Regions from separate parts of the Pectobacterium artocarpous genome, predicted to be linked through region 1. Evidence: predicted binding sites of a transcription regulator. Region 1 holds the regulator's gene; each other region holds the start of a gene.
The links. Region 1 encodes PhoB, which activates phosphate uptake and scavenging genes when phosphate is short. Its sites were predicted from a motif close to CTGTCATAAAACTGNCNNAT; they were not measured.
Positions count from the first base shown of each region.

Region 2: glpT (glycerol-3-phosphate transporter) is a predicted target of PhoB. The motif match lies at 7,583-7,602, and genes of this name have one in related genera.
Region 3: pstS (phosphate ABC transporter substrate-binding protein PstS) is a predicted target of PhoB. The motif match lies at 8,466-8,485, and genes of this name have one in related genera.

Region 1 covers NZ_JBJXVK010000005.1:88,325-98,641, reverse strand. Annotated here, with positions in the region: gene ACKQAD_RS04630 (PstS family phosphate ABC transporter substrate-binding protein) at 1-898, opposite strand, end outside; gene phoR (phosphate regulon sensor histidine kinase PhoR) at 914-2,236, opposite strand; gene phoB (phosphate response regulator transcription factor PhoB) at 2,264-2,953, opposite strand; gene sbcD (exonuclease subunit SbcD) at 3,237-4,463, shown strand; gene ACKQAD_RS04610 (AAA family ATPase) at 4,460-8,143, shown strand; gene mak (fructokinase) at 8,162-9,073, opposite strand; gene rdgC (recombination-associated protein RdgC) at 9,384-10,313, shown strand.
Region 2 covers NZ_JBJXVK010000003.1:74,575-84,891, reverse strand. Annotated here, with positions in the region: gene ACKQAD_RS02500 (GntP family permease) at 1-359, opposite strand, end outside; gene ACKQAD_RS02495 (gluconokinase) at 518-1,030, shown strand; gene gntR (gluconate operon transcriptional repressor GntR) at 1,039-2,034, opposite strand; gene ACKQAD_RS02485 (pirin family protein) at 2,198-2,893, opposite strand; gene glpC (anaerobic glycerol-3-phosphate dehydrogenase subunit GlpC) at 3,259-4,470, opposite strand; gene glpB (glycerol-3-phosphate dehydrogenase subunit GlpB) at 4,467-5,729, opposite strand; gene glpA (anaerobic glycerol-3-phosphate dehydrogenase subunit A) at 5,719-7,389, opposite strand; gene glpT (glycerol-3-phosphate transporter) at 7,700-9,049, shown strand; gene glpQ (glycerophosphodiester phosphodiesterase) at 9,125-10,213, shown strand; gene yigL (sugar/pyridoxal phosphate phosphatase YigL) at 10,276-10,317, opposite strand, start outside.
Region 3 covers NZ_JBJXVK010000012.1:80,359-90,675, forward strand. Annotated here, with positions in the region: gene ACKQAD_RS09770 (ABC transporter permease) at 1-523, opposite strand, end outside; gene ACKQAD_RS09775 (ABC transporter permease) at 533-1,450, opposite strand; gene ACKQAD_RS09780 (ABC transporter substrate-binding protein) at 1,508-3,040, opposite strand; gene phoU (phosphate signaling complex protein PhoU) at 3,668-4,399, opposite strand; gene pstB (phosphate ABC transporter ATP-binding protein PstB) at 4,412-5,188, opposite strand; gene pstA (phosphate ABC transporter permease PstA) at 5,275-6,162, opposite strand; gene pstC (phosphate ABC transporter permease PstC) at 6,162-7,121, opposite strand; gene pstS (phosphate ABC transporter substrate-binding protein PstS) at 7,290-8,330, opposite strand; gene ACKQAD_RS09810 (DUF4026 domain-containing protein) at 8,556-9,983, opposite strand; gene glmS (glutamine--fructose-6-phosphate transaminase (isomerizing)) at 10,150-10,317, opposite strand, start outside.

The DNA.
Region 1 (10,317 bases):
TTTCTTCCGGTAGCGGTAAATAGCCATCCTGATTCACCAGCGACTGCCCCGTTTCAGACAGCACACGATCTAAAAATGCCGCCGTCAGTGCTTCCAGCGGCTGGCTGGGCGCTTTGTTCACATAGATGTAAAGGTAACGGATGTAGGGATATAAACCGCTGCGGATATTTTCAGTCGAGGGGTAAATGTAGTCGGTTCCTTGTGCGGCTAACGGCAGCATTCTCACGCCACTGGTGCGAAAGCCCACGCTGGCATAGCCGATGGCATCAGTTGAAGCAGCCACCGCCTGTACAACGGATGCCGAGCCAGGCAGCTCATTGACTTGAGGAAGGAAATCGCCACGGCATAGCGCCTTTTGCTTAAAGAACCCATAGGTTCCTGACGCAGAGTTTCGTCCATAGCGCAGTAACGTGCGCTTTTCCCAACGGCCATGCAAGCCGAGATCGCCCCACTGTTTTATCGGCTGGTAGTTACCGCAACGTTGCGTAATCGAAAAGATCGCGTCCAGTTGCGATAAATTCAGCCCAGGCAGCGGGTTATCCTGATTGACCAGTACGGCCAGCGCATCCATCGCGACCGGCACTGCCAGCGGTGGATAGCCATAGTGCTGGACGAACGCGTCAATTTCGCTGGCTTTCATCGCCCTGCTCATCGGCCCAAGCTGCGCCGCACCCGATGCCAGAGACGTCGGTGCAGAGGACGATCCGGCGGCCTGGATCTGTAAATTCACGTTCGGGTAATGCTGGCTGAAATCCGCCGCCCAAAAGGCCATCAGGTTAGCCAACGTATCCGACCCCGCACTGGAGAGGTTTCCCGCCAGCATCTGGCGAGGCTGTGCAACGCAAAATGCGCTGAACAGCAGTAAAAAAGCGCCCGCAATACGAGTGGCGGATGTCATGGGTAGCGTTTTCCGTCAGGCCGAAGGTTTCACCGTATTTTCAGCCAGAGAGGCAGGGACAATCAACCGATTCGGCAACGTAAAGACAAAACGCGAGCCTAGACCATCCTCACTCATGATTTCCAGACGGGAATCATGATGGCTGAGCGCATGCTTCACAATCGCCAGCCCCAGCCCGCTGCCGCCCGTCTGCCGTGAACGCGCCTTATCGACCCGATAAAAACGCTCCGTCAGACGTGGCAAATGCTCGGCCGCAATTCCCGGCCCGTTATCGCTAACCTGAAATTGCGCCCCTTGCGGGATCTTCTGCCAGCAGACTTCGATGCGCGTTCCCGCTGGCGTATGGTTAATCGCGTTATACACCAGATTGGATACCGCGCTGCGCAGCTGTTCTTCATTACCAAACACACAGAGATTTTCGTTCACACGAAAGACGATCTCATGGCGTTCCTGGCTTAGGGTCTGCGCTTCACGCTGTAACACGCGCAGCATCAGTGGAATATCGACTTTTTCATTCAGATCGATCGCCGTCGCCGCCTCAATGCGGGACAAGGTCAGCAACTGTTTGACCAACCCGTCCATACGCCGGGTCTGTTCCTGCATGGTATTCAGCGCTTTTCCTCGCAACGCTGCATCCAGCGTTTCTTCTTGCATCATTTCCAGATAGCCTTGCAACACCGTCAGCGGCGTACGCAGCTCATGGCTCACATTGGCAAAAAAGTTACGTCTGGCACCTTCAAGCTGGTGCATTTGCGTAATATCACGTACGACCATCAGGAGTTGCCCTTCGGAATAGGGCATCACGCGAAATTCAACATGGTGGGAATTATTCAACTGCAATGTGAGAGGGCGGCTAAAGTCTTGCCCTTTCATGTAATTGGTGAATTCGGGATAGCGTAATAAGTTGAGGATATTCTGACCGTTATCTTCCGGCCAGCGGAAATTGAGCAGATGCTGCGCCAGATGATTACACCAGAAAATCGTCCCTTCTTCGGTGGTGATCACCACAGCATCCGGCAAGGATTCCGCCCCGCTGCGAAACCGTTTGATCAGAAGCGCCAGTTCACGACGTCGGCGTCGATTACGCAACTGCATCTGGTAAAGCCCGTAAAACAGCGGTTCCCAGCTCCAACGCCCCGGTGGGGGCGTCATGCTGCGGTCAACCCACAGCCAATAAGAGAGTTTAAGCTGGTTATAAAAGTTCCAGCAGAGTAAGCCTAATACGGCGACCAGCAGAAACCAGGGCAGATAGCCAAAAATCAGCCCCAGCAACAACGCGGGCAAACAAAAAAAAGCCAGCTCCAATGCCAGCCTTTTCCAGGATAAACGTTCTAGCACGTTAATATATCTCCGGTTACGCTTACCTCAATAACGCGTTGAAAAACGGTAGCCCGTTCCCCGAACGGTTTGCACCATTTTGTCATGTCCGCTGGTTTCGAGCGCTTTACGTAGGCGACGAATATGGACGTCGACAGTACGATCCTCAACATATACGTTAGTGCCCCAAACATGGTTCAGCAACTGTTCCCGGCTGTAAACACGTTCAGGATGCGTCATAAAGAAATGCAGCAGCTTGAATTCCGTCGGCCCCATGTCCAATGCGTGCTCTTCGGTCGTCACGCGATGTGAGGAAGGATCGAGGCTCAGGCCGCGCATTTCAATGACTTCTTCCACCGCCATCGGTGAAATACGGCGCATCACGGCTTTGATACGCGCCACTAATTCTTTGGGTGAAAACGGCTTAGTAATGTAATCATCCGCTCCCACTTCAAGCCCGCGCACACGGTCTTCTTCTTCACCGCGTGCGGTCAACATCATCACCGGAATATCACGCGTCAGCGCCTCCCGCTTCATATGCTTGATGAATTGCAGGCCCGAACCTCCTGGCAGCATCCAGTCCAATAACACCAGTTCAGGGAATGGCTCCGACAGTTGCGTTACCGCACTGTCATAATCTTCGGCTTCAACTGGTTGATAACCATTTTGCTCCAGTACAAAGCAGACCATTTCACGAATTGGTGCTTCATCTTCCACGACTAATATGCGTTTTGCCATTGTTAATCCTGTCGTTAATCATCGTCGCTGTTAGCAGGCGAAAGGCATTATGCGTCAGTTTTATGACAGATTTATGAAAAACACCCGGATCTCTCCGCGCGATGTTACAGCGCATACATCCGATTTTCGAGCCGCTTTCCAAACTCCAGATTCCACCGCGACAGCCGTCCTCCCTGCTATATATAATCATGGCATGACGATGACAGAGCACCATGGCGACGGTACATCCTTTCACACAATGAATAATGACAACGCCACGCGGCATGAATATCGAGAGAACACAATGCGCATTATCCACACCGCCGATTGGCATTTAGGGCAATATTTTTATACCAAAAGCCGCGCCGCTGAACATCAGGCTTTTCTGCACTGGCTCATCGCTCAGGTGGAGCACCATCAGGTTGATGCCATTATAGTCGCAGGCGATATTTTTGATAACGGCTCGCCCCCCAGCTATGCGCGGGAAATGTATTATAGCTTCGTGGTAGAACTACAACGCACAGGCTGTCAGCTCGTTATTCTCGGCGGCAACCACGATTCCGTCGCGATGTTAAACGAATCCCGCGATTTGCTGGCCTGCCTGAACACACAGGTGATGGCCTGCGCCAGCGACGATCCGGCCCAGCAAGTGCTCATGCTGAAAAACCGTCAACAGCAACCCGGCGCCCTGCTCTGTGCCATTCCTTTTTTGCGCCCACGCGATGTCCTGGCCAGCAAAGCCGGACAATCCGGTGATGAAAAACAGCTAGCGCTACAGGCAGCGATTACCGCACACTACCAGCAGTGTTACCAACTGGCTTGCCAAATGCGCGACGAACTTGGCCTGCCGCTGCCGATTATTGCAACTGGGCACCTGACGACAATTGGCGCAACCGCCTCGGAATCCGTGCGCGATATCTATATTGGTACGCTCGATGCTTTTCCTGCTCAAGCTTTCCCCCTTGCGGATTATATCGCGCTCGGCCATATTCACCGCCCGCAGCGCGTGATGCAAAGCGAGCACATTCGCTACAGCGGTTCACCTATTCCGCTGAGTTTTGACGAACTCAACAGCGAGAAATCCGTTTGTCTGGTCAGTTTTACACCAGATTTACCAGCACAAATAGACATACTGCCTATTCCTGTCACTCAACCAATGCAATTGATTAAAGGTAGCCTGAGCGATATTGAACGACAGTTGGCCGCGTTTCAGGATTATCAAGGCGATAAACCGGTATGGCTGGATATCGAAATCAACACGCAGGATTATCTCAGCGACATGCAAAAACGAATTCAGACAATGACCGAGAACCTGCCCGTTGAGGTGCTTCTGCTACGCCGCACGCGCGAACAGCGCATGCAGGCTATAACGCAACAGGACAAGGAAACGCTGAACGAGCTCAGCGTACATGACGTTTTTGAACGCCGTCTGGCAACGGAGACAGAGATGGAAGAGGGTCGCCAGCAGCGTGTCCGTACGCTGTTTAATCAGGTTATTGATGAACTGGAAAATAGCGAGACGGCCAAATGAAGATTCTCAGTCTGCGCTTAAAGAACCTCAATGCGCTGAAAGGCGAGTGGAAGATCGACTTCACGCAGGAGCCATTTTCCAGCAGCGGCTTATTTGCCATTACAGGCCCAACCGGCGCGGGCAAAACCACGCTGCTGGATGCCATCTGTCTGGCGTTGTACCACGAAACACCACGGCTTGGCCTGCTTTCCGCCAGCCAGAATGACCTGATGACGCGTAATACCGCAGAGTGCCTTGCCGAGGTAGAATTCGAGGTGAAAGGCGTGGGATACCGCGCCTTCTGGAGCCAGCGTCGGGCAAGAAATGTCCCTGACGGCAATTTGCAGTCTCCCAAGGCCGAACTCGCGCGCATTGAAGACGGCAAAATTCTGTGTGAAAAACTCAATGATAAGAAAGAGATGATCACGCAGCTCACCGGACTGGATTTTGCCCGCTTCACGCGTTCCATGATGTTGTCGCAGGGGCAATTTGCTGCCTTTCTCAATGCGAAAGCAGACGACCGCGCAGAGCTATTGGAAGAACTAACCGGCACGGACATTTACGGCCTGATTTCCGAACGCGTGTATGAAAAGCACAAACAGGCAAACGTAGCATTGAATACGCTACAGGCTCGTGCTTCCGGCATTCAGTTGTTGACGGCTGAACAGCGTCAGCAGGTGGAAGAACAACTTGCCGAGCTGATTCAACAAGAACAACGGGGCAACGCCGAGCGTGAGCAAGCGCTGACTACGCTACGCTGGTTTGAACAACTGACACAGCGGCAAACGCAGCTCAGCCACACACTGGCACAATATTCGGGTGCTGAATCCGCCATTCAGCAGGCTAAGCCGCAGCTCGACAAGTTAGCCAACAGCGAACCCGCTGAAAAACTGAGGCCGTTATATCAGGAACGAGAACGCTATCGGCAAGAGTCTCTTGTGCTCGCCCAGCACATTCAACAACTGACCGAAAAGCAGGCCGCCGAGCAGGTGACATTAACCGCGCTACGCCAGCAGGAAGGCAAAGCAGAGCAGGATGTTAGTGAGCACAAACGGGTACGGCAGCAGCAAGAGCAGATGATCAACGAACAGGTTGTGCCACTTGACCATCGCATTACTACGCTAGTGCAGCAAAAAGCGCAGCAACAGGACGAGCTGGCAAAAACACAGGCTCGCCTGCACGCCGACGAAAGCAAACAAGCCCAGATAGCAGCAGAGCAACAGCAGGCTAAACAACAGCTTGAACAGATTCAGTCTTACCGTCAGCAACACGCACATCATCAGCAATGGGGAGAGCGGTTGCCTCTGTGGCGCACCCAGTTTCGGCAGTTGAGCCAGCTTCAGGGCGAGCAGCAGAAGCTGGAGCAAAAACAGGCACAGCACGCCGAACAGTCGACAGCGCTACAACAAGAGGGCATGGCGCTAGCGGCGCAGCTGCGTGAACAGCAAACGGCAGTAAATGCAGCGCGCCAGCAGTTCACGCAACATGATGAAACGCGGCAACATCAGGACGCGCACCAGTCGTTTTCCACCCTGCACCAGCGATTTAATCAACTGATTGATCAGCGAACGGCATGCCGACAGTTCGCAACCGTCAGCGACCAGTTCCAGCGCCTTCAGGTGCGCAAACAGCAATATCTCGCCAAACAGGTTGAGATACAAGGACATATCGACCAGTCACAAATATTACGGAAACAGCAACAATCCGAGTATGAACAACGCAGCCAGCATCTGGCCGATTTGGAAACGGTGTACTGGCAAGAAGAGCGTATTGTTAGGCTGGAAGCTGAGCGGCAACGGCTACAGGCAGGAGAAGCGTGCCCGCTTTGCGGCTCAACCGAGCATCCGGCAATTGAACGTTATCAGGCGCTGCAACCGTCTGATACCCAACAACGCCTGACGCACCTACAGCAGCAAGTGAACCAGTTAACAACAGCGCTGGCGAATACAACGGCGCTGCTGGTTTCGCAAGAGCAGCAGCGGGAACAACTGCAACAGGACATCGCTCAGTGCGATAGCGAACATCACACCCTGATCCAACAGTGGCAAGATGTCAGTGAGCGCTTACAAGTTAACTACTCGCTGGAACAGCAGGACGACATCGCAGCCTGGCTTACACAGCGTGAAGCCGAAGAACAGGCTATTCGGCAGCAGATTACCCTCCGCGAGCAACTACAAAAACAGTGGCAGGAAAGTAAGGATTTACTGACTGCCGCAGAGGCATGGCAGCGGGAGCTCGACCAGAAAATCGTGCTGAACGCTCAGCAACACACGTCGCTACGCGTTACGCAGGAAGAAACAGCCCAGTCACTGCAAAATGTGCACCAGCAGCTCACTCAACATACTCAGGAAATGATGCAGACGCTGGCAACAGTAGGGCTCCTTCTGCCAGACGCTGACGCACAAGATGACTGGCTGGCTCAGCGCGAGAACGAATGGCAAGTCTGGAAAGCCAAAGAGCTGGAACAATCTCGCTTAATTCCCCTGTTAGCCACGCTGAACAGCGATCTTCAGCATCTGCACCACAGCGTGACAGAGGCGACACAGTTGATCCAAACACAGCAACAGCAGTTGGCACAGCACCTTACGTTGCTCAGCGCGAGCCAACAAGAGCGGCAGAAACTGTTTGGGGACAAGCAAATCGCCGATGTGCGCGAACAGTTACAGCGAACCAGCCAGCAGTATGACGATGCGCTCAGGCTAGCCCTGTCAGCTCGTCAGCAAACCGAAACGACGTTGAGCCGTCTGACAGGTGAGCTGGCTGGCAAACAGCAGCAATATGAACAAAATTCGCGCCAGTATCAGAGTGCGATCGAACGCTTTACTCAGGCATTGCAGCAAAGCACTTTCTGTGATGAAACGGCCTTTCTCCATGCACTGCTTGATGAACAGGAACGCCAGAGGTTGCAGGCATTAAAGGAAACGCTGTATCAGAACTTGCAGCAGGCGGCGGCGCTGCGCCAGCAGGCTGAAGGAGAGTTGCTCGCCCATCAGCAACAGCGGCCAGCATCCCTGACGGAGGGCGTCACGCAGGAAGCAATACAGCAGCAGTTGGCAGCGCTGGATGAAACGCTGAAAACCAATCTGCGGCAACAGGGAGAGTTCCTGCGCCAGTTGGCTGATGATAAACAACAGCGTCAGAGCCAGCAGGATTTACTTAACGAGATCGCCCAAAGCCAGCAAAGAAATGACGACTGGGAGACGCTAAACTCGCTGATCGGTTCAAGTAAAGGGGATAAGTTCCGCAAATTTGCTCAGGGGCTGACTTTGGATCATCTGGTCTATCTCGCTAATCTCCAGCTTGAACGCCTGCACGATCGCTATCAGCTAAAACGTAAGCCCGGTGGCGAACTGGAACTTCTGGTCATGGATACCTGGCAAGCGGATGCCGAGCGTGACACAAAAACACTATCCGGCGGCGAGAGTTTTCTGGTCAGTCTGTCGCTGGCATTAGCGCTGTCCGATCTGGTCAGCCATAAAGCCAGTATCGACTCACTGTTTCTGGATGAAGGCTTCGGAACGCTAGATGCCGAGACGCTGGATATCGCGCTGGACGCGTTGGATAACCTGAACGCCTCGGGTAAAACCATCGGCGTTATTAGCCATGTCGAAGCCATGAAAGAGCGTATTCCGGTACAGATCAAAGTGCAGAAGATTAACGGACTGGGTGTCAGCCGGCTGGCACCGCAGTACGCCGTTTAGCGATTATTCGATCTGCGATTACTCCGTCTTCGACCAAAGCCAGGCGGCTCCGCGTACCCCGCTGGAGTCGCCGTGAATGGCCTGAAGTACGGGAGTTTCGCACTCGCCGCCAAAGATCCACGGTTTAATCTTTTCCGGCACGGTTCGATAAAGGCGAGAAACGTTGCTCATGCCGCCCCCCAGCACCACCACATCTGGGTCGAGCAGATTGATCACATGCGCCAGCGATTTTGCCAGACGATGCTCATAGCGCTGCAACGCCAGCTCGGCGATGGGATCGCCCTGTTCTGCTAAGGCAATAATGGCCTCGCCCTTATGCTTCTGGCCGCTCAGGCGCTGGTAATCCACGGCAAATCCGGTACCAGAGATAAACGTTTCAATACAGCCAGACTTACCGCAGTAGCAGGGAACCGTCTGCCGATAGCGCAGTTCGTCTTCATCCATCCAGGGCAACGGATTATGCCCCCATTCACCCGCAATACCATTGCCGCCGACATGAGCCTGACCGTTCAGCGCAATTCCCGATCCGCAGCCGGTTCCAATGATGACCGCGAAGACAGTTTGCTTCCCTGCCCCTGCGCCATCAACCGCCTCTGAAACCGCGAAACAGTTCGCGTCATTGGCGACCCGAACAGGCCGATTCATTAGCGTGGAGAGATCGCGATCCAGCGCCTGACCGTTGAGCCAGGTGGAGTTAGCGTTTTTTACCTTCCCGGTAAACGGCGACAGCGTACCGGGAATCCCTACGCCGACGCTGCCGCGACAGCCGGTCGCTTTTTCAGCCATCTCTACCAGCGTAGCGATAGTCCGCAGCGTTCCCGGATAGTCATTTCTTGGCGTCGGCATACGCTGCCGAAAACGTTCCTGTCCCTCATCATCCAGCGCGATAGCTTCCGTTTTCGTCCCACCCAGATCGATACCGATTCTCATAATGTTTCCCCACATGTTGTAAACAGGCCCGCGCTCCCAGAGATACTGAGGTTGCCGACAAAGTTGGTCGAGTGGTGGTCGTTCTTGTTACGCAATGTTCGTTCTTGTTTCACAAAAGCCAGTGTGTCACTGGTCTGAAAACTTTCTTAATAGAGATAATCAAAGAAAGCAATCAGTTGCAATCCAAAGCGTGATAGGTATTCCTCTGAATCCCGGTATTTTATTCTACATTGCGGCCTCGAATTCGTTATCATGCGCGCAACATTGCAAACCCGCGTGCAAACCTGCGCGCCCAGTCAGGGATAACACCATGTTGTGGTTTAAAAACTTAATGATTTACCGCCTAAGCCGGGACAGCGCACTGTCCAAAGATAACGTGTTATCTGCGGATGAACTGGAAAAACGGCTCAGCGCTTTCACGTTCACTCCGTGCGGCAGTCAGGATATGATGAAAACGGGCTGGGTATCGCCGATGGGATCGCATAGCGATGCCTTAACGCACGTCGTAAATGGTCAAATCGTTATCTGCGTCCGTAAAGAAGAAAAAATCCTGCCATCTCCGGTCATCAAGCAAACCCTTCAGGCCAAAATTGAGCGACTGGAAGCGGAACAGCACCGTAAGCTGAAAAAAACCGAAAAAGACTCGCTGAAAGACGAAGTGCTGCATAGCCTGCTACCGCGTGCGTTTAGCCGTTTCAGTCAGGTCTGGATGTGGATCGATACGGTTAACGGCCTGATTATGGTCGATGCCGCCAGCGCCAAAAAAGCGGAAGATACGCTGGCGCTGCTGCGCAAAACGCTGGGGTCACTGCCCGTTGTGCCGCTGACGATGGAAAACCCTATTGAGCTGACGCTGACCGAGTGGGTACGCTCTGGTGAGCCAGCCGCTGGTTTCACGTTGCAGGATGAAGCAGAGCTAAAAGCCATTCTGGAAGACGGTGGCGTCATCCGCTGTAAAAAACAGGATTTGGTCTGCGATGAAATCGCTGTGCATATTGAAGCTGGCAAGCTGGTCACCAAGCTGGCGCTGGACTGGCAGGAACGTATTCAACTGATTTTGTCCGAGGACGGTTCGGTAAAACGATTGAAGTTCTCCGATACGCTGCGCGAACAAAACGACGATATCGATCGGGAAGATTTTGCTCAGCGGTTTGATGCCGATTTCATTTTGATGACCAGCGAACTGGCTGCATTGATTGCGAATCTGATTGAAGCGCTGGGCGGTGAAGCCCAACGTTAATGCT
Region 2 (10,317 bases), on a different contig from region 1:
CCGAATAGCAGAGAAGCAAGACCCAGAGCGAAAGGCGCACGTTTCTCACCAAATTTATTGATAAGCGTATCCGCTAGCACATTTGCGCCACCAGTCACTTCCAGTAGGCGACCAATCATTGCCCCCAGACCAACCAGCAAAGCAACGGATGCCAACGTGCTGCCGAAACCGCTGAGCAGCGTGGGAACGAGTTTCTCAAAAGGGGTTTTCGTCGCCAGTGCAGTGATCAGGCTCACCAACGTCAACGCCAAAAATGCGTGGACGCGGAAGCGCATAATCAGTACCAGTAACAGCGCGACCGAACCGGCGGCGATGGTCAATAACACACTGGCGCTATAGGCGGAGGTGATTTCTGTCATCGTTAATAATCTCTTTAGGGCACTCGATCTGGGTTGACTGATTGTTTGTGAGGTGTATCACATCATCATTTGATACCGGTAACATGATACGGGTAACATGTTAAAGTATGGAACCATTAAGTATCATTTAATTTACAGTTTGAGATAGAGATCAAATTATGTCAGGTCGAAGCATTATTCTGATGGGCGTATCAGGCAGTGGAAAATCCTCAGTTGGCGCTGAACTTGGCCGCGCCATTCAGGCAAAATTTATTGACGGCGACGATCTGCATCCGCGCGCGAATATCCAAAAAATGGCCAGCGGCACGCCGTTGAACGATGACGATCGCGCACCGTGGCTGGAGCGGCTTAGCGATGTCGCCTATAGCCTGGCACACAAAAACGAGACCGGCATCATCGTCTGTTCCGCGCTGAAAAAGCGTTACCGCGACCGCCTGCGCGAAGGGAACGAAAAGATGGTATTTCTCTATTTGAAAGGCAGCTTTGAGCTGGTGCTGGAACGTCACAAAGCCAGAGCAGGCCACTTCATGCCAACAGACCTGCTGAAAAGCCAATTCGATGCACTGGAGGAACCGGGCAGCGATGAGCCGGACGTCCTCAAGATCGATATTGACGGCACACGAGAAGAAGTCGTGCAACGCTGCGTTGACGCACTGCGCGCGGCAGGCTAACGCCGCAGTTAAAGGCTTCCACCGTCCAATATGGTAAAGCCGACATCGATCATATCCTGCGAAACTGGCTCACCCCGCAGACGAGCCAGCAAACGCTCGGTGCCGATGCGCCCCATATGCTCACGCGGCGTCAATACGCTAGCCAACTTCGGCACCATCGCCTGACCAATGTCGTGTCCGTGGAAACCCGCTACGCCGATATCTTCCGGCACGCGTAACCCCTGTCGTTGGCATTCAAACATCGCGCCGACGGCTAAATCGTCATTGGTACAAAACACGCTATCGACCTGCGGGTATTCCGCCTGCGTCTGCCGCAGCAACTCGCCACCGAGCGAATAGGAGGACGCCCTCTCGCTCATCACGCAATAGCTTTTGAGCCCACTTTCTCGCATCGCCTGTTCGTAGCCCTGACAGCGCATAATCGTACGTTCATCCTGCCGTGCCCCGAGATAGACGATATGGCGATGCCCCAACGTAATCATACGCAGCGTCATCTGGTAGGCGGCTTGAACGTTATCAAACCCGACGGCCATATCCAGACAGGGAGAGACAGAATCCATCAGTTCCACCACCGGAATACCGGCGACGTTCAGCATCTGGCGCGTTCGTGGCGTGTGGGTACGCTCAGCCAGAATCAGCCCGTCAATGTGATACGACAGCAGCGAAGTCAGACGCTGTTCTTCTCTGTCAGGATGATAGCCATAGTGCGCCAGCATGGTTTGGTAGCCATGCGCTTCCGCCGTGCGTTCAATACCGCGCAAGACCTCGGCGAAAACCTGATTGGTTAATGATGGCAGCAGCACGCCAATCGCCCGGCTGGTGGAACTGGCGAGCATATTCGGTGCGAGATTGGGAATATAGCCCAGCTCATCCAACGCAATCGCGATCTTTTCCTGCAACGCAGTTGACACCTGCGCAGGATTACGCAAATAGCGGCTTACCGTCATTTTGGTAATACCAACGCGGTCAGCAACATCCTGGAGAACGGGTCTTTTTTTCTTCATCGTCGACTAAAATGCCTGAAAAACAGTAATCTAAGTCTAACAAAAAAAGCATCAATAAAGTAAAGGCTGAGGGCAAAATCTGAAGGATAGCATGCGGCTTTTAAGAAAATAAAAAGCCCGCGTCCTTTCCTACGCGGGCTTCTCTGTAATGGCGTAGTGATTGTTATACTGGCGGCAAATCAAACAGCAGGATTTCGCTGTCCTCGCTGGCGTGTACGGAGATCATCGCTTCGTCCCAGATCGCGAACGCATCGCTGGTTTCCGCTTTCTGGCCGTTAATTTCTACCGTACCGCGCACGACCTGCACCCAGACGCGGCGTTCAGCCTGAATCTGATATACCGATTGCTCCTGCGCTTTCAGCGCCCAGCGCCATAGCCTCATGTCCTGAAAAACCTTCAGCGAGCCTTCACGCGCGTCCGGGGATAGCACCAGTTGACGCCCTTGCAGCCCATCAAATCGCTTCTGCTCGTAGCGCGGTGTCAGCCCGATTTTTTCCGGGATGATCCAGATTTGGTACAGGTGTAGCTGTTCGTCTTTGCTGGCATTGTATTCCGAGTGGCGAATGCCCGTGCCCGCACTCATAATCTGGAACTCGCCCGCTGGCACCTGCTCTTTATTTCCCATGCTGTCCTGATGCTCAACCGCACCGGACAATACATAGGTCAGAATTTCCATATCTTTGTGCGGGTGAGTGCCAAAGCCCTGACCGCCTTCGATAACGTCTTCATTGATAACGCGCAGAGCCGAAAATCCCATGAAATCAGGATCGTAATAATCGGCAAATGAGAACGTGTGCCAACTGTCGAGCCAGCCGTGATTCGCATGTCCGCGATCTTGCGCTTGACGTAAATAGATCATGTTCTTTCCTCCCACGTTTCTGATAAGGAAAGTGTAACGGGAAGGGGTAAATAAGATAGCGCAAAAAACTCACCGCGCTGTTCGAAAAATCAGAACGGGATACGGGACAAGAAAGATAGGCAAAAAAAAAGCCAGCACCCGAGCTGGCTAAATAATACTGGAAGCAATGTGAGCAATGTCGTGCCTTCACAGAGAAGCCGAATCGTCATGAAAACCATCGGTAGTTAACACAGGTACATGACATCGTTCCCCGGAACGCACAGCAATAATAATCATTATCATTCGCACTTGTAAAGTTATTTTTGCGATAGATTCTTATTCTCAACAAGAGTGGGGAAATAACCCGTTTTGCTCCCTGCCACCGTTTATTTTGGCTGCGCTAATGACCTCGCCAGCAGCGTGATCGGGTGTTCACACCGTTTGCTGGTCGACATCTCAATTTGCCACTTACAGGTTTCGCAGTCCGTCACCACGATATCGACGCCGCTTTCTTCAATCTGCTGGAACAGCGGTGCACCAATGCCTTGCGACGTGGCGTAATTCTCTTTCTTGAAGCCATAGGTGCCCGCAATACCGCAGCACTGGGAGTCCAGCATCACCAGTTCAAGGCTGGGAATACGTTGCAGCAGCGCCAGGGTATACGCTGTCCACCCCATCCTCTCCAGATGGCAGGGTGTGTGGTACGCCACCCGCAGCGGTAAGTGACGCAGCGGCAACGTTCGACCTTCCTCTTCCAGTAGGCGATAGAGCTGCCGCGTCACCAGTTCAACGCCATCACGCACGTGGCTGTTGTCCACCCCCAGCAGATGAGGGTACTCGTCTCGCAGCGTGAACGTACAGCTGGATGACGTCGCCACCACCGGCAGGGATTTCTGATTAATCGCCTCATCCAGCGACGTGATATTCGCGCGCGCCTGCTTTCTAGCCTTGTCGTGAAAACCATTGGCGATCAGAGGTACGCCGCAGCACTTCTCTTTATTCAGCAACTGAACGCCAATACCCATCGCGTTAAAAACCTGCACCAGATCTTTACCCAGTTGTGGATGGTTGTAGTTCACATAGCAGCCGTGGAAATAAGCCACCTGCTCATCATAGGCCTGCTGCTTCGCGGCCTGCTGACGATACCAACGCCGGAAGGTGCCGAACGAATATTTCGGCAACTGGCGACGGTGGTCGATTTTCAACGCGTTATCCAGCAATTGGCGTACCGGTTTCAGGCTGGTAGCGGTATTGACCAACGGCGCAAACGGCGTGGCAATCGACCCCATGAGGTCGGTATGGCTCAGAATTGCATCACGCAATGTCGGCTTGTGGCTGCTGTGCGTCGCTTTCGCGCGCTGAATGATGTCGCCAATTTTGACATCCGACGGGCACGCGACTTCACAGCGTTTGCAGTTGGTGCAATATTTCAACGCGTCATCGTATAGCGCCGGATCCTTGCGCCGCAGACGTTCACCGTCCGGTCCCGCCTGTTTCGGACCGGGATAAAGCGGATTCACGCGTGAAACCGGGCAATACGTGGTACAGACCGTACATTTGATGCAATCTTCAAAACTGTTATCGCTAATCAGGCTCATGGGTTGCCCTCCTTCAAAATCTGTTCGGCAACATGAAGTGCACTGAGCAAAGAAACGCCCGCCCCACATCCCTGCGCAATCGGATCGAAGCCTTCAAGCACTGCGCCAATAGCGTACAGATTATTGACCGTTTTTCCCCCGATACGCGGATGGAGATGCTCATCGACGATCGCACCAAACTGCATATAGGGCTGCGGCGCAAACACATCCTGCTGGCTCCAGCCCTCACGCTGGTTAGCGAACCGCACATCCAGCCCAAAGACCGGTTCGGTTACCCGATCAAACTGCGTTACCAACCCGTTGCTAAAGAAACTGCCGCTCGCCAATACCGCGTGCTTCGCCCGCAGCGGAATATCACGGTGATGGTGGCTATGAACGGCGATCTCCTGCGGCAACAGCGATGCCCGCACCGCACGATCGCCCGGCATCACCATGCCACCCAGTTGGCGAAAGCGCTGCGACAGAGCTTGATGCAAACGCAACCCGAGCACTGACGGCGGTAATGTTGGCAGTAGCAACACCGGTTTACCGAGTGCATCAGCGAGTTCACCCACAATCCCAGGGCTGTCCAATCCCAGACAGGCGGGCATGATGATGGCATCGTTACCGTTGGCCAGAAGCGACAGTTCTTCCAGCAGCGCCGAGCGATTTTCTGGTCGATCCAGCAGCCGGGCGATATTTACCGCGCGGAATTCACTGGGGTTTTGGCGTAACCGATCCAGTACGGGCAGCTTGAGTTCATCACTGCGTGCCGCAATCCCCTGCGCCTGAAGCGTGCCGGCAACAATACGTGACTGAAAATCCAGAAAGCCTTCGATACCGGCAATGAGCGGATTATCGCCAAAACCAGAATCCGGCAGACCACGCGTGACACTCTCGATCGGGCTCAGCCAGCATGGGCGGAATTTACCTAACGGCGTCATGCGCCAGTGGTTCTGCTGATACGTGCCCAACAGGGAGATAGCGCTGCGCTCCAGCAATGCTTCAACCTGTGGTAACAACGCCGCGAGCGCCTTCGCGCCCATGCGGGAATAAGGATGATGAGGAGCCTGACGCGCCAGCTCGTCTAGTGCTTCAAGCGGCTGGCTAACAAGCTGTCCATCGGGGAGATGAGAGAGTAAATCCAGCGCACCGGAAGAAAAATGCAGCGCATTCTGTCCGGCGCTAATAATCGCGCAGCGTTTCCCCTGTTCCGCTAAGCGAATGCCGCAGGTCAACCCCGCCAGCCCTCCGCCGATAACCACAACGTCATAGCGCATGGCGATCCTCCTGACTGTCGCTGGCCGTCAGGCCGCACAAGCCCTGATAAATCCAGCTGGTAAACTCGCTTTCACGCAGGGCATTGCCCCAGGCAATCGGGCGAATGCCTTTCCAGCGTTCGTTCAAAAACTGGCTGAGTTGCGTGAGCGACTGCTCCGGCCTCACAGTACCCAGACGGCACAACAGACCTGCCGCACGACAGGCGCACAGTTCCCCCTGACAGGTGCCCATGCCAACACGGGTACGCCGACGCAGGTCAATCAGGTTATTCACCTGCAATGATTCCACGGCGTAGCGCACTTCCCCCGCCGTCACGGCCTCACATTCGCACACCAGACTGCGGTCCAGACGCTCACCGGACAGCATTCGACCCGCGCGTTCACCGTGGCGATAAATCGCCGAACCGCGCAACGGTGCCGAGAGCGGTTTTGCTGGCGGATAAGCAGACAGCGCGTGGGGAACGGTTCTCACTTCATCCAGTGATTCCGATCCAGGCAGCGGCGTCTGTGCCGTCGAGCAGGCCACGTCATGGACCAGTTTTTTGCAGACAGCGTCCGTCACCCATTCCGCCATCAGGCGATAGGTCATCAGCTTGCCGCCAGTAATCGTGATAAACCCTTCCAGTCCGTCGCGGCTCGCGTGGTCAAGCAGCACAATGCCGCGGCTTACGCTACGGCCGCTGGGATCACTGTCGCTGGCAACCAGCGGACGGACGCCCGCATAGGCACGCAGAATGCGCGTGCTTGCCAGCGACGGTGCCAGCATGGAGCCTTCCCGCATCAGCGTTTCCACCTCGGCAGGCGTCACCAGCATATTGTCGATTTGGTCGTAGTCGATGTGGGTTGAGGTCGTGCCGATCAGCGAAATAGTGTCGCCCGGCACCAAAATGTCGGCATCCGCCGGTTTACGGCAGCGGTTGATCACCATGTTGTTGATGCGGTGCCCAAGAATCAATAACGCGCCTTTTGCCGGGAACATGCGCACGCGCAGGTCGGCATAGTCCGCAATGTGCTGCCCCCAGATACCGCCCGCGTTGACGACTACCTGTGCGTATATTTCTGTTTCTACACCTTTTTTATGGTCGAAAACGCGCACACCGGTAACCCGATCGCCCTGACGAATCAGCCCGATGACCTCATGATAGGTCAAGACTTCCGCACCGTGCTCGCAGGCATCGATCATGTTGGCCGCCGTCAGGCGAAAAGGATCGACGGAACCATCCGGCACGCGTACCGCGCCAATCAACGCCGGATTAGCCGCCGGCTCCAGCCGCAGCGCTTCCTGCGGATCCATTACCTGCGCGCGAATGCCCGCCTGTTGACAGGCCGTAATAAATTGCGCCTGCCAACCGAGATCGTCTTCTGGCAACGTGATAAACAGGCCGTCGGTGGGTTCAATACAGTGGCGGGCGATCCGGCGGAGAATCTGGTTTTCTTCAATGCATTCTCGGGCAGACTCGCCGTCGGTTACCGCATAGCGTGCGCCGCTGTGTAATAAGCCATGATTACGCCCGGTCGCTCCGGTCGCAATATCATAACGTTCAAGTAGCAGGCAGCGCAGTCCGCGCAGAGCACAGTCTCGTACCGTACCCGCCCCCGTCGCACCACCGCCGATGACAACGACGTCAGTTTCACGCCAGTTCCCAGTATTTTGCTTCATGTTCTCGCTCCAGGCGGAGGATATGTATGTTGCTATTGGGACACAGAAAGAAGGGTTAATGTTTGATAAAGAGCAAAATCGAACACAAAACGAAAATAGAAAGGAGCTTAAAAACAATAAGTGTGATTTGTGTCACCAAAATCACACTGTGTAATTTTCCGGTTCTGTTAACATGAGCGCAAAAATCGTCACAGTTTCATAAAAGTGTAACATTATCGTCATAAATCACACTCATTTGCACGCTAGCCCCTTACAATAACGTTCGTAATAGAACAAAAAAGCTATTGTTTTTTTCGCATTGGAGATATCTATGCTGAGTATTTTTAGGCCCGCAGCCCACCAGGCTCGCGTATCGCAGGATCGTGTCGATCCCCTCTATCGCCGTCTGCGCTGGCAGATTTTCATGGGGATCTTTTTTGGCTACGCCGCCTACTATCTGGTACGTAAGAACTTCGCACTCGCCATGCCTTACCTGATTGAGCAGGGCTTCTCACGCGGCGATCTTGGCTTTGCGCTGTCAGGCATCTCTATCGCCTACGGCTTTTCCAAATTCATCATGGGTTCGGTATCCGACCGTTCCAACCCGCGCGTGTTCTTGCCTGCTGGTCTGATTCTGGCCGCCTCCGTCATGCTGTTCATGGGCTTCGTACCGTGGGCAACGTCCAGCATCGCGACTATGTTCGTTCTACTGTTCCTGTGCGGATGGTTCCAGGGAATGGGATGGCCACCGTGCGGACGCACCATGGTTCACTGGTGGTCACAGAAAGAACGTGGTGGCATCGTGTCCGTGTGGAACTGTGCTCACAACGTCGGCGGTGGTATTCCTCCGCTGCTGTTCCTGCTGGGTATGGCCTGGTTCAACGACTGGAAAGCCGCACTTTACATGCCAGCCTTCGCCGCCATTCTGGTTGCGCTGATTGCGTTTGCGCTGATGCGTGATACGCCGCAATCCTGTGGTCTGCCGCCAATCGAAGAGTACAAAAATGACTATCCGATTGATTATAATGAAAAAGCGGAAGAAGAACTGACAGCGAAGCAGATCTTCATGCAGTATGTTTTCCCGAACAAACTGCTGTGGTATATCGCCATCGCCAACGTCTTCGTTTACCTGCTGCGTTACGGTATCCTCGACTGGTCACCGACTTACCTGAAAGAAGTGAAACACTTCGCGCTGGATAAGTCCTCCTGGGCCTACTTCCTGTACGAGTACGCCGGTATTCCGGGCACGCTGCTGTGCGGCTGGATGTCCGATAAGGTGTTCAAAGGCAACCGTGGTGCAACAGGCGTGTTCTTTATGACGCTGGTTACCATAGCAACCATCGTGTACTGGATGAACCCAGCCGGCAACCCTGGCGTGGATATGGCCTGTATGATCGTCATCGGCTTCCTGATTTACGGCCCGGTTATGCTGATTGGTCTGCACGCGCTGGAACTGGCACCGAAGAAAGCAGCAGGTACAGCAGCAGGCTTTACCGGTCTGTTCGGCTACCTCGGTGGTTCCGTGGCCGCCAGCGCCATCGTCGGCTACACCGTTGACTTCTTCGGCTGGGACGGCGGCTTCATGGTCATGATCGGCGGCAGTATTCTGGCCGTACTTCTGCTGATTGTTGTTATGCTGAATGAGAAAAAGCATAAAGCAGAGTTAGCCAGCCGCGCCTAACCCACACGAGTAAGCATCCCTCTGGCGGCGTCCTGATGACGCCGCCTTTCTCTCAACAGAAAGAGGTTTGATCGCATGAACGTTACCGTAACATCCCTACTCTCCGCCCTCGCACTCTCCGTTTCCTTTAGTGCTTTCAGCAATTCTGATGTTTCTGCTTCCTCAACAACCGACAAAATTGTCATTGCCCACCGCGGCGCCAGTGGTTATCTCCCCGAGCATACGCTTCCAGCGAAGGCGATGGCCTACGCTCAGGGTGCTGATTATCTGGAACAGGATCTGGTACTCACTAAAGACAACGCGCTTATTGTCCTACACGACCACTATCTGGATCGCGTCACCGACGTGGCAGAACGTTTTCCTCAGCGCGCCCGTAAAGATGGACGCTTTTACGCTATCGACTTCACGCTGGAAGAGATCAAGTCGCTGAAATTTACCGAAGGGTTCGACATCAAAGATGGCAAGCAAGTACAGAGCTATCCAAACCGTTTCCCGATGTGGAAATCTGACTTCCGTATTCACACCTTTCAGGAAGAAATTGAATTTATTCAGGGGCTGAACCACTCAACCGGAAAAAACATCGGCCTCTATCCTGAAATTAAAGCACCGTGGTTTCACCATCAGGAAGGGAAAGATATCGCCCGCGAAACGCTGGCCGTATTGAAGCAGTATGGCTATACGCAGAAAAGCGATAAGGTTTTCCTGCAATCGTTTGATGTGGCAGAGCTAAAGCGGATTAAAACCGAATTGCAGCCACAGATGAAGATGGACCTCAACCTGATTCAGTTGATCGCCTATACCGACTGGAATGAAACCTACGAGAAACAGGCTAATGGCTCGTGGGTGAATTACAACTATGACTGGATGCAAAAGCCCGGCGCTATGCGGCAGATTGCCACCTATGCCGACGGCATCGGCCCGGACTACCACATGCTCGTCCAGAAAAGTGCAACGCCTGACAGCATCACGTTTACCGATATGGTGAAGGAAGCCCATCAGAATAAACTTCAGGTACATCCGTTTACGGCAAGGGCCGACAGGCTACCGCCGTATGCCAAAGATATCGACCATCTCTACGACATTCTCTACCATCAGGCAGGGGTTGACGGGCTGTTTACCGATTTCCCCGACAAAGCGGTCGATTTTCTGAATAAACCGCGTTGAGAATCGGCGTCCTCATCGGGCACCACGGTGCCCGATCATGCATGGGTTTGATAATACGCGGCTTATTTCAGAAACAGTTCTCGCAGGTAATTCGGCACAGCACT
Region 3 (10,317 bases), on a different contig from region 1:
TCACCACTTTGACGGAGCCCCCCATCAGCGAAGCCGTCGCCAGCGCCACCAAAATCACCGGCATGGATAACCTTACGGTCAGGATATAACTCACCACCGCATCCACACGGCCACCAAAATAGCCGGCCAGTACGCCAAGCGTAATGCCGATAACACCGGAAACCAGCACCGCGACCAAACCGATCAGCAGCGAGACGCGCGCGCCGTAAAGCAGTCGGCTGAGGTAATCCCGCCCCAGCTTGTCTGTCCCCAACACGTATTCCCAGCTCCCTTTTTCATGCCATACCGGCGGAATCAAACGGAGGCTGACATCCTGCGCATAGGGATCATGCGGGCTAATGAGCGGTGCAAGAAGGGCCGCCAGTACAACGATACCGAGAACAATCACCCCAAACGTCATACTGCGGTGCCCCAGGATTCGACCCGACCACCGCCGCCATTTCGGTGGCTCCGGCAGGAGCTCGGGTTCCACGCCTGCGGCACGGGTGGTCACGGAGGAAGAAAGAAAAGATGATGTTTTCATGCCATCCCCTCACTGCGTACGTAAACGCGGATCCAACGCCGCATTCAGAACATCGGCCAGAAATGTTAGCCCAATGTAAAATACGGAGATAATCAGCACGATGGCTTGCACCACGGGAAAGTCGTTGCGGGAAATAGAGTCCCACGCCAGTTGCCCCAGCCCCTGAAGCGCAAAAATGGATTCAATGACCACCGAGCCCCCCAACATAAAGCCAAGCTCCACCATCGCCAGTGCCACGACGGGAATGATCGCGTTACGCAATCCATGTTTTACAATCACCTGATACGCGCTCAACCCTTTAGCTTGGGCCGTACGGATATAGTCGGAACCCAGCACGTCCAACATGCCAGAGCGAGTCAGACGCATGAGAGACGGCATGGCGTAATAGCCGAGCGCCACGGCGGGGAGTATGAAGTTTTGCCACGTGCCATTACCTGCCACCGGCAACCATTTTAATCCCACGGCGAAGATCAGAATGAGCAGTAGCGCAAACCAGAAATTAGGCATCGCCTGACCGATGACCGAAATGAAGATAGAGCACCGATCAATCCAGGTATCCCGAAACACAGCAGCCAACACACCTAACGGTATCGCCACCACCAGCGCAAGCAGAAGGGAAACAACACCCAGTTTGAGCGTAATCGGCATCCGATCGCTAATTAACTCCATCACCGAACTTTCAAAATAAAAGGAGCGACCGAAATCCAGATGCAGCACTGCCCACAGCCAGTGTCCGAACTGCGTTGTCAGTGGCTTATCCAGCCCGAACTGGACCCGGATACTCTCCACAACCTCGGCGGATGCGTCCGGTCCGGCGATGGATGCCGCCAGATCGCCAGACAGATTTAACAAAGAAAAGCTGACAACAGAGACAGTAAATAGCACAGCCATCGCCACCATCAGCCGTTGAAAGATATAGGTAATCATGACCGCTTCCTCATGTTGGGAGCCTGATGAACACCGGATCACGCCGGACGCAAGGCGTTATTTCCAACTCGCCATCGCAAAACGCGGCAATTCGTCCGGCCAACTGTCGAAGTTCAGGTCGGAAGTAAAAGCGTAATTGGATGAATAAGAGAACATCGGCGCCATATAGGCCTGAGAAGAAATACGACCCAGCATATCTGCGTATTGTGCGCTTCGTGCTTTCAGATCGATCGTCTGATCAGCCTTTTCCAACAGGCGAGTAACGTCCGCATCTTTCCAGATATCGTTGCCCTGACCACCGAAATAAGGCGTCACGAATGCGGAAGCATCATTGATAGAATACGAACCCCAGGTGGAAAAACCCATCGGCGCTTTACCGGCGATCAGATCCGCGGCCATGATGGAATACTGCACATAATGCAAGCGCGCACGGATACCAATTTTGCGTAAATCACCAATGATGGACTCCGCATAATCACGTTCGCGATAGGCCCAGATGTCGGTGTCGAAACCATTAGGATATCCGGCCTCAGCCAGCAATTGCTTTGCTTTTTGCGGATCGTAGCTGTACTTAACGACTTTACTGGTATCACATGCGGTTTGTGCAGGGAAGCAGGCGGAATATACCGGTTGGCTGCCTCCTCGAACCAAATTGTCCACCATGCCTTGCCGATTGATGGCATAGTTGATGGCCTGACGTACACGTAAATCCTTAAGCGGTTTGCCTTCAGGTCCATTTGCATTGATGTTCAACGCGAGAAACCCAACGCGCATAGTTTCGCCGCTTTTTACCGTGATGTTTGGCATTCCACTTAGCGCGTCCATCTGATCGGCGGATACTCGCCAGATCCAGTCAACCTGGCCTGTCATTAACTGCGCCAGACGGGTTTCCGGATCGCGAATCACGACAAACTGCAATTTACCTATTTTGGGCTGTCCTTGAGGGCTATCTTTAAAGTAGTCAGTGTTTTTCTCCATCTTGACGCCCTGTGCCGGCGACACACTCACGACTTTATAAGGCCCGGTGCCTATCGGAGCTTTGCTAAAGCCGGCCAGTTTGACCTTTTCAAAATAGCGGGCGGGGAGGATTGGCGTAGGGCCGGACAAATATTCCAGTGCGGCGGGGAACGGTTTCTTCAGGTGAAGTTTTACCGTGTAGTCATCCACCTTTTCCGTATCTTTAATCCAGTTAACGCTTTGTGGCATCACTGAACCGGTGTTGTCGCCCGCGATGTTTTTGAAGGTATACACCACGTCTTCAGCAGTGAAATCATCGCCATTATGGAATTTAACGCCCTTGCGCAACGTTAACACCAGCGTTTCTGGTGATTCCCATTCCCATCCTGAAGCCAGTTGCGGTTTATATTCTCCTGTTTTGGGATCGCGATAAATCAGTCGATCCCAAACCAAGTTAGAAAGAATCACGCCTTCCCGCAGAGTATTATGGTATGGACTGATATTCTCTACCTCGTTATCCGAAGCATAAACCAGAGTATCATTTTGTTTTCCAGCATAACTATATGCAGCGAATCCCATGAGTAATACAGACACTACATAGTTATTTATCAGTCTTGCAACGGAACGCGTCATGTTATTCTCCATAGCATCAGAATATATATACCCACCTTCTGCCCTCCGATGACAAAGACCTTCACAGCCATATCATCAGAGCATATGTTGAATCTTCCCTGAGTATTCATTGCAAGACCGACGCCAATCAAGGTAAACCATCGTTACTGATTTTAGGTCACAGACTTCTCAAAATGAGAAACCATAGAGCGAACGTGCTCTATTTGAGAATAGAAGAGAGAATAAAAAATAATATTTACCCAATACCATAAGTATTTTATTTATGCCAAAGGACAATGACAGTGCAAAGCGATGTCATATTGCACTATGAGAAAGCAGTGTCATAAAAAAACATTATCGTAAATAAGGCGTAGCTTACGTAATTAACAAGGGAAATAAGTGATCTATTCTTATTACATAAATTAACGGATCGCCTAGCCCTTAAATCATTTACGTTTCAGGGCAACACATTAACGTTTTTGAATAAAACAAAGCATTAGGCTTGTAGGGCAAGAGGCACGCAAGTAGCTTGAAATATAAGGTCGATAAGGAAACTAAGAAGCATCGTGAAATGGTAATGATCACTGTGGCAGGAAGGGGGGTTACAACGCCCTTTTCCGGGCGTTGTGGTCGAATGGTTCGACAAACTTACTCTTCGGCTTTTTTATCTTTCTGCGCCAGCAGCTTTTCCAGCGCATCACCACCAAGGTGACGGAAGTCCTGACCTTTGACGAAGTAGAAGATAAATTCGCAGATGTTCTGGCAACGGTCACCGATACGCTCGATAGAACGGGCACAGAACAGTGCGGTCAGTACGCTTGGGATGGTGCGTGAATCTTCCATCATGTGAGTCATCAGTTGACGCACAATACCTTCGTACTCTTTATCGACTTTTTTATCTTCGCGATAAATACGAATCGCTTCATCCAGATCCATACGGGCAAAGGCATCCAGCACGTCATGCAGCATTTGCACGGTATGACGCCCTAATGATTCCAGGCTAACCAGCAGCGGCTGATGCTGATGGGAGAATTTCTCCAGCGCGGTGCGACAGATTTTATCCGCCACGTCGCCGATACGTTCCAGTTCGGAGATGGTTTTGATGATCGCCATCACCAGACGCAAGTCGCTGGCGGTGGGCTGGCGCTTCGCGATAATACGCACGCAGGCTTCATCAATCGCCACTTCCATCATGTTAACTTTGGCGTCGCCTTCAATCACCTGCTGAGCCAGTTCCGCGTCCTGATTATGCATCGCGGTAATCGCGTCACTCAGCTGTTGCTCCACCAGCCCGCCCATGGTCAGGACCTGCGTGCGGATATGTTCCAGTTCGGCGTTAAACTGACCGGAAATGTGTTTGTTCAGATTCAGATTATCCATGATGCTTCCTAATCAACCGTAACGGCCGGTGATGTAATCTTCAGTCTGTTTCTGCCGTGGGGCAGTAAACAGGGTATCAGTATCGCTGAACTCGATCAGCTCACCCAAATACATAAACGCCGTATGATCTGAACAACGCGCCGCCTGCTGCATGTTGTGCGTCACAATGACCACGGTGTAGTCTTTTTTCAGCTCGGAGATCAACTCTTCAATGCGGCCAGTCGAAATTGGGTCGAGCGCAGAACAGGGTTCATCCAGCAGCAAGACATCCGGACGGATCGCAATACCGCGGGCAATACATAAACGCTGCTGCTGACCACCAGACAGGCTATAGCCGCTCTGGTGCAGTTTATCTTTCGTCTCTTGCCACAGCGCCGCTTTGGTCAGCGCCCACTGCACACGTTCATCCATATCGGCACGAGACAGTTTTTCAAACAGGCGAACACCAAACGCGATGTTATCGTAAATGGACATCGGGAACGGCGTCGGCTTCTGGAAAACCATGCCAACCTTGGCGCGCAGTAGCGCGATATCTTGCTTATCTGTCAGGATGTTATTGCCATCCAGCAGGATATCGCCTTCGGCACGCTGCTCAGGGTAAAGCTGGTACATTTTGTTCAGCGTACGCAGCAGCGTGGATTTACCACAGCCGGACGGGCCGATAAACGCAGTAACCTGATTCGCGGCAATATCCAGCGTAATGTTTTTCAACGCATGGAATTTTCCGTAATAGAAATTCAGATCGCGTACCTGGATTTTGCTGGTGGATGTCTCAGTTGCCATACTCATCAAGACTTCTCTCTTTTACCTGGCGCTGCCTGACAACGCCTTGAATTTATTTAGTGTTTCTCAGCAAGCTAATATTTGTTAGCCAATCAATGCTTCTTCGCGGAGAAAATAACACGCGCCAGAATATTCAGCAGCAGAACGCACAGCGTAATCAGCAGAACCCCTGCCCAAGCCAACTGTTGCCACTCCACAAATGGGCTCATGGCAAATTTGAATATGGTGACGGGCAGGTTAGCAATCGGATGCATCAGATCCGTGCTCCAGAACTGATTCGACAGCGACGTAAACAGCAGCGGTGCGGTTTCCCCAGCAATACGCGCGATAGCCAGCAGCACCCCGGTGATGATGCCCGATACCGAGGCCTTCAGAGTAATCGCAGAAATCATTTTCCATTTCGGCGTACCCAGCGCATAAGCCGCTTCACGCAGGCTATCCGGCACCAGTTTTAGCATGTTCTCGGTGGTACGAATCACAATCGGCACCTGCAACAGCGCCAGCGCAATCACACCCGCCCAGCCGGAGAAATGCTGCATCTTTGCCACCACCAGCGTGTAGACAAACAGACCGACAACAATCGACGGTGCTGACAGCAGAATGTCGTTGATGAAACGAATCACTTCAGCGATCCAGGATTTACGACCGTATTCCGCCAGATAGATACCCGCCATAATGCCCAGCGGCGTCCCCAGCAGCGTCGCCCACAGGATCAGCAACCCGCTCCCGACGATGGCGTTTGCCAGTCCGCCACCTTCCGTATTCGGCGGCGGCGTCATCTCGGTAAACAGGGCAAGTGACATGCCATCAAAACCACGGGTAACGGTCGAGAACAGAATCCAGATCAACCAGAACAAGCCAAATGCCATCGTGGACATGGATAAGAACAGCGCAATGCGGTTTTTCTGGCGACGCCAGGCCTGCATTTTACGCCGCGAGCGTGCCAATTCGGCTTCTTGTTCTATGCCTAATGTAGCCATTAGCGCGCCCCCTCATTTTTTGCCAGACGCATCACCATCAGCTTTGAACACGCCAGAACAATAAAGGTAATCACAAACAGAATCAGACCCAGCTCCATTAGCGCCGCCGTGTGCAGACCGGATTCGGCTTCAGCGAATTCGTTAGCCAGCGCAGAGGTAATACTGTTGCCCGGCATATACAGCGACGCGCTATCGAGTTGGTAGGTGTTGCCGATGATAAAGGTCACCGCCATGGTTTCCCCCAAGGCGCGCCCTAATCCCAGCATCACCCCGCCGATTACGCCGTTTTTGGTGTAAGGCAGTACAATGCGCCAAATCACCTCCCACGTCGTACAGCCGATGCCGTAGGCGGACTCTTTCATCATTACCGGCGTTTGCTCAAACACATCACGCATAACCGCCGCAATGTACGGGATAATCATGATGGCCAGAATGACGCCCGCCGCCAGAATACCAATCCCGAACGCTGGGCCGGAGAATAGCGCGCCCACAATAGGAATGCCGGACAGGACATTGCCTACCGGCTGTTGGAAGTATTCGGCAAACAGCGGAGCGAAAATGAACAATCCCCACATGCCGTACACAATACTCGGTATGGCCGCCAGCAATTCAATCGCCACGCCAAGCGGACGTTTCAACCATGCGGGTGCCAGTTCGGTCAGAAATAACGCAATCCCGAAGCTAATCGGGATAGCAATAATCAGTGCGATCAATGAAGTTACGACAGTACCGTAAATCGGCACCAGTGCACCAAACTGTTCTGCGGGCGCATCCCACTCTTTCGTCCACAAGAAGGCAAAACCGAACTTCTCGATGCTGGGCCAGGACGCCACAATCAGAGAAACAATGATGCCTCCCAAGAGCAGTAGCGTGACCAGCGCCGCCAGTTTTACCAGCGTGCTGAAGAGGATATCGCCATATTTCCCCGGGGCTTTGATAGTTGGCTTGTACTCAGCCATACGTCTCTCTTCTCATTTTTAACTACATATGAAAGGCAGAGAGGTTATGATTGCCTCTCCGCCCCGATACGACTTGTTATTCCACTACGTATTTCCCAGAATCAGACAACCTCATCACGTTCTGGTTATCAACACGACGGTCGATGCAATACGTTGTTGATGCAATAATTAGTACAGCGCTTTGCCGTTGCTGTCTTTTACCTGAGTTTTCCAGGCAGCACGGATTTGCTCAACCACTTCTTTTGGCAGTGTGGCGTAATCCAGAGCAGTCGCCTGCTCGCCGCCTTTCTTGAACGCCCAGTCGAAGAATTTCAACACTTCAGCGCCCTGCTCAGGTTTATCCTGCTTGGTGTGAACCAGAATGAAGGTGGTTGACGTGATTGGCCACGCGTCTGCGCCTTTCTGGTTGGTCAGATCCTGAGCAAAAGATTTGCTCCAGTCGATCTCTTTAGCCGCGTTGCTGAAGCTCTGTTCAGTCGGGCTAACTGGCTTACCCTCAGCAGAAATCAGTTTGGTGTAAGCCAGGTTGTTCTGCTTGGCATACGCATATTCTACGTAACCGATAGAACCAGGCAGACGCTGTACGAACGCCGCGATACCATCGTTACCTTTACCGCCCAGACCAGTTGGCCAGTTAACGGTAGAGCCAGAACCGACTTTCTCTTTCCACTCGGCATTCACTTTTGCCAGGTAGCTGGTGAACACGAAAGAGGTACCAGAACCGTCAGCACGACGAACGACGGCGATATCCTGATCCGGCAGTTTGGCATTCGGGTTCAGCTTGGTGATTGCCGGGTCGTTCCATTTTTTGATGTTGCCCAGGTAGATATCACCCAGTGTTTTACCATCCAGCGTCAATTCGCCAGATTTGATACCAGGAACGTTCACAGCCAGCACCACACCACCGATAACGGTAGGGAACTGGAATAAACCATCCTGTGCTAATTTGTCGTCAGCCAGCGGCGCATCAGAAGCACCGAAGTCTACAGTTTTAGCGATAATCTGTTTTACACCGCCAGAAGAACCGATTCCTTGATAGTTAACTTTATTGCCGGTTTCTTTTTGATAAGAGTCAGCCCATTTAGCATAAACAGGCGCAGGGAATGTCGCACCGGCACCGGTGAGGTTAGCAGCAGCAAAAGCAGAGAATGCCGTCAGAGAAAAGGTTGCCGCAACAACACTGGCAAGAGTGGTACGCATCAGTTTCATAATCCCTCCTGTGGGATAATCGACGTGTCGACGTGGAGTCGTTATCAATCAGAGTTGTCAAATCAGAGTTGTCAAATCAGAGTGTAGTTCGCAGGAGGAAAAATAGGACAATTTAGTGACAGTAAAATGTACGCAATATGACAGTTTTATGACAATGAAGCCGTGGGCGGGAAAATTCAGGGGCAACCAGCCAGAACAGACGTTCTGACTGGTAAAGAAGCAAAGTCAGTGAGTCCGGCTATGGCTAAGCAATTTGTAAATCGTATCAGGCTTATAGCTATCGCCCTGATAATAAATCGCCCAGTCAGTTACCCGTGATATATCAACGGAATATACCCCACCTTCCTGCATATCCTCAACGTAGAACGGATGATTGATTAATGTTCCCGTAACCACGGTGTCATGAATTTTTTCAGGTATAAACCACATGTGCTCACGTTCTTCTCCCTCTTCGCCATGAGGAATGCCAAACTTCACCATAAAGCGCCATTCGTTTTCGACAGGCTTAGGTGATTTTTTGAGTAGCTTAGCTAAAAAACCGGGCTTAGCGGGTTCGTCACTCACATGATAGTTTTTGAACATATTGACGAAATAACGCCAGCGTAGCTGCGCCTTACGCGACATTTCTGCCGTTTCCGCGTTCGTGCGCCAGAACATGATGGCATTCTGCTCATCAAACCCTTTAAAGAACGTTTGCAGTACCGGGTTTTCTTCATTGGTGCGAAACAGCATACAGGAAGGTTCCTGATGCACATCATCCCTATCGGCGCGATCGCCCAGAAATACGCCTTCCGGCGTCCCTTCCAGATCGTAGCGCATCTCTTCCAGAGACCGCAGTTGGTCAATCGGCGTGGATTGATTCACATGCCGTAGCCCTTCTTCAAACGGCAACGCCACCAGATATTCATAGCCGCTGTCCGTTTGCCCGCACAGAATCGGCTCATTAAAGGTAATTTGCTGATTTTGAATAGCATTATTGACAAAACTTCTGAATAAATCCGGGATGCCATAATACGAGCTCAGCGTCTCTGGAATGACTAGTTCCGCTTCCGTCAGGCCGCATCGTGCCAGACCATGTGAGTGAAACCAGAATGTGGTTGGCGGATCGTTCTCGGTGTCGTACACGGCGTGAATGGTATACAGCGATTCAATTTCCGGCAGAACATCATCCTCTAGCTGAAAATTCAGCCATTCGCGGGTAAATACGTTACCAGCAGCGGAAATATCGATGCCCAGAAGAATATCCGGCACCACAACACTTAATATACGTAGTTGATGAACGTAATCTTCCAGCGGATTTTGCCCAAAAATAGACTCGACCGTAATCTCCTGCATTGCCGCATTCGCCTGCGCCAGCAGCTCGGGCGAAATGGGGTCGGTTGAATGCATCGGTGTAATTTTATTTTCGGGATCGCGATCCGACAACTCAAGATAAAAGGTCAGCTCTCTATCCTGATGGCGACAGGTATAAAAGAACCCGCCCTGCTCCTGTTCGGTATAGCTTATTTCACCATCAGTAAAGTATGACTGCGCCTCTAACAGGTTTTCCAACAGTGGATAGTTCATCTCTCGTGAGGAAAAGGCCACCATCGTTGAAGGCGCTTTTTCGCCCTTTCCCTCGGCGATATCCAGGTATTGTTGTTTGTTATTCATATTAAGAACGAATCAGTATTCAATATGGGTAAACCAATATACCGAATAAATTTTAATGAAGAGAGTTCGGTGAGCGTAAAAAGAATGGGGAATAAAAAATGAGCTGCAATATAAAAAATAAACGAAGGTAAGTAGCACCAGGGCTATTTACCTTCGTTTTTAGAAATTACTCGACAGTAACAGATTTCGCCAGGTTACGTGGCTGATCGACATCGGTGCCTTTAATCAGCGCGACGTGATAAGACAGCAACTGCAACGGCACCGTATAGAAGATTGGCGCAATCACTTCTTCGATATGTGGCAGCGGAATAATTTTCATATTTTCGCTGCTGGT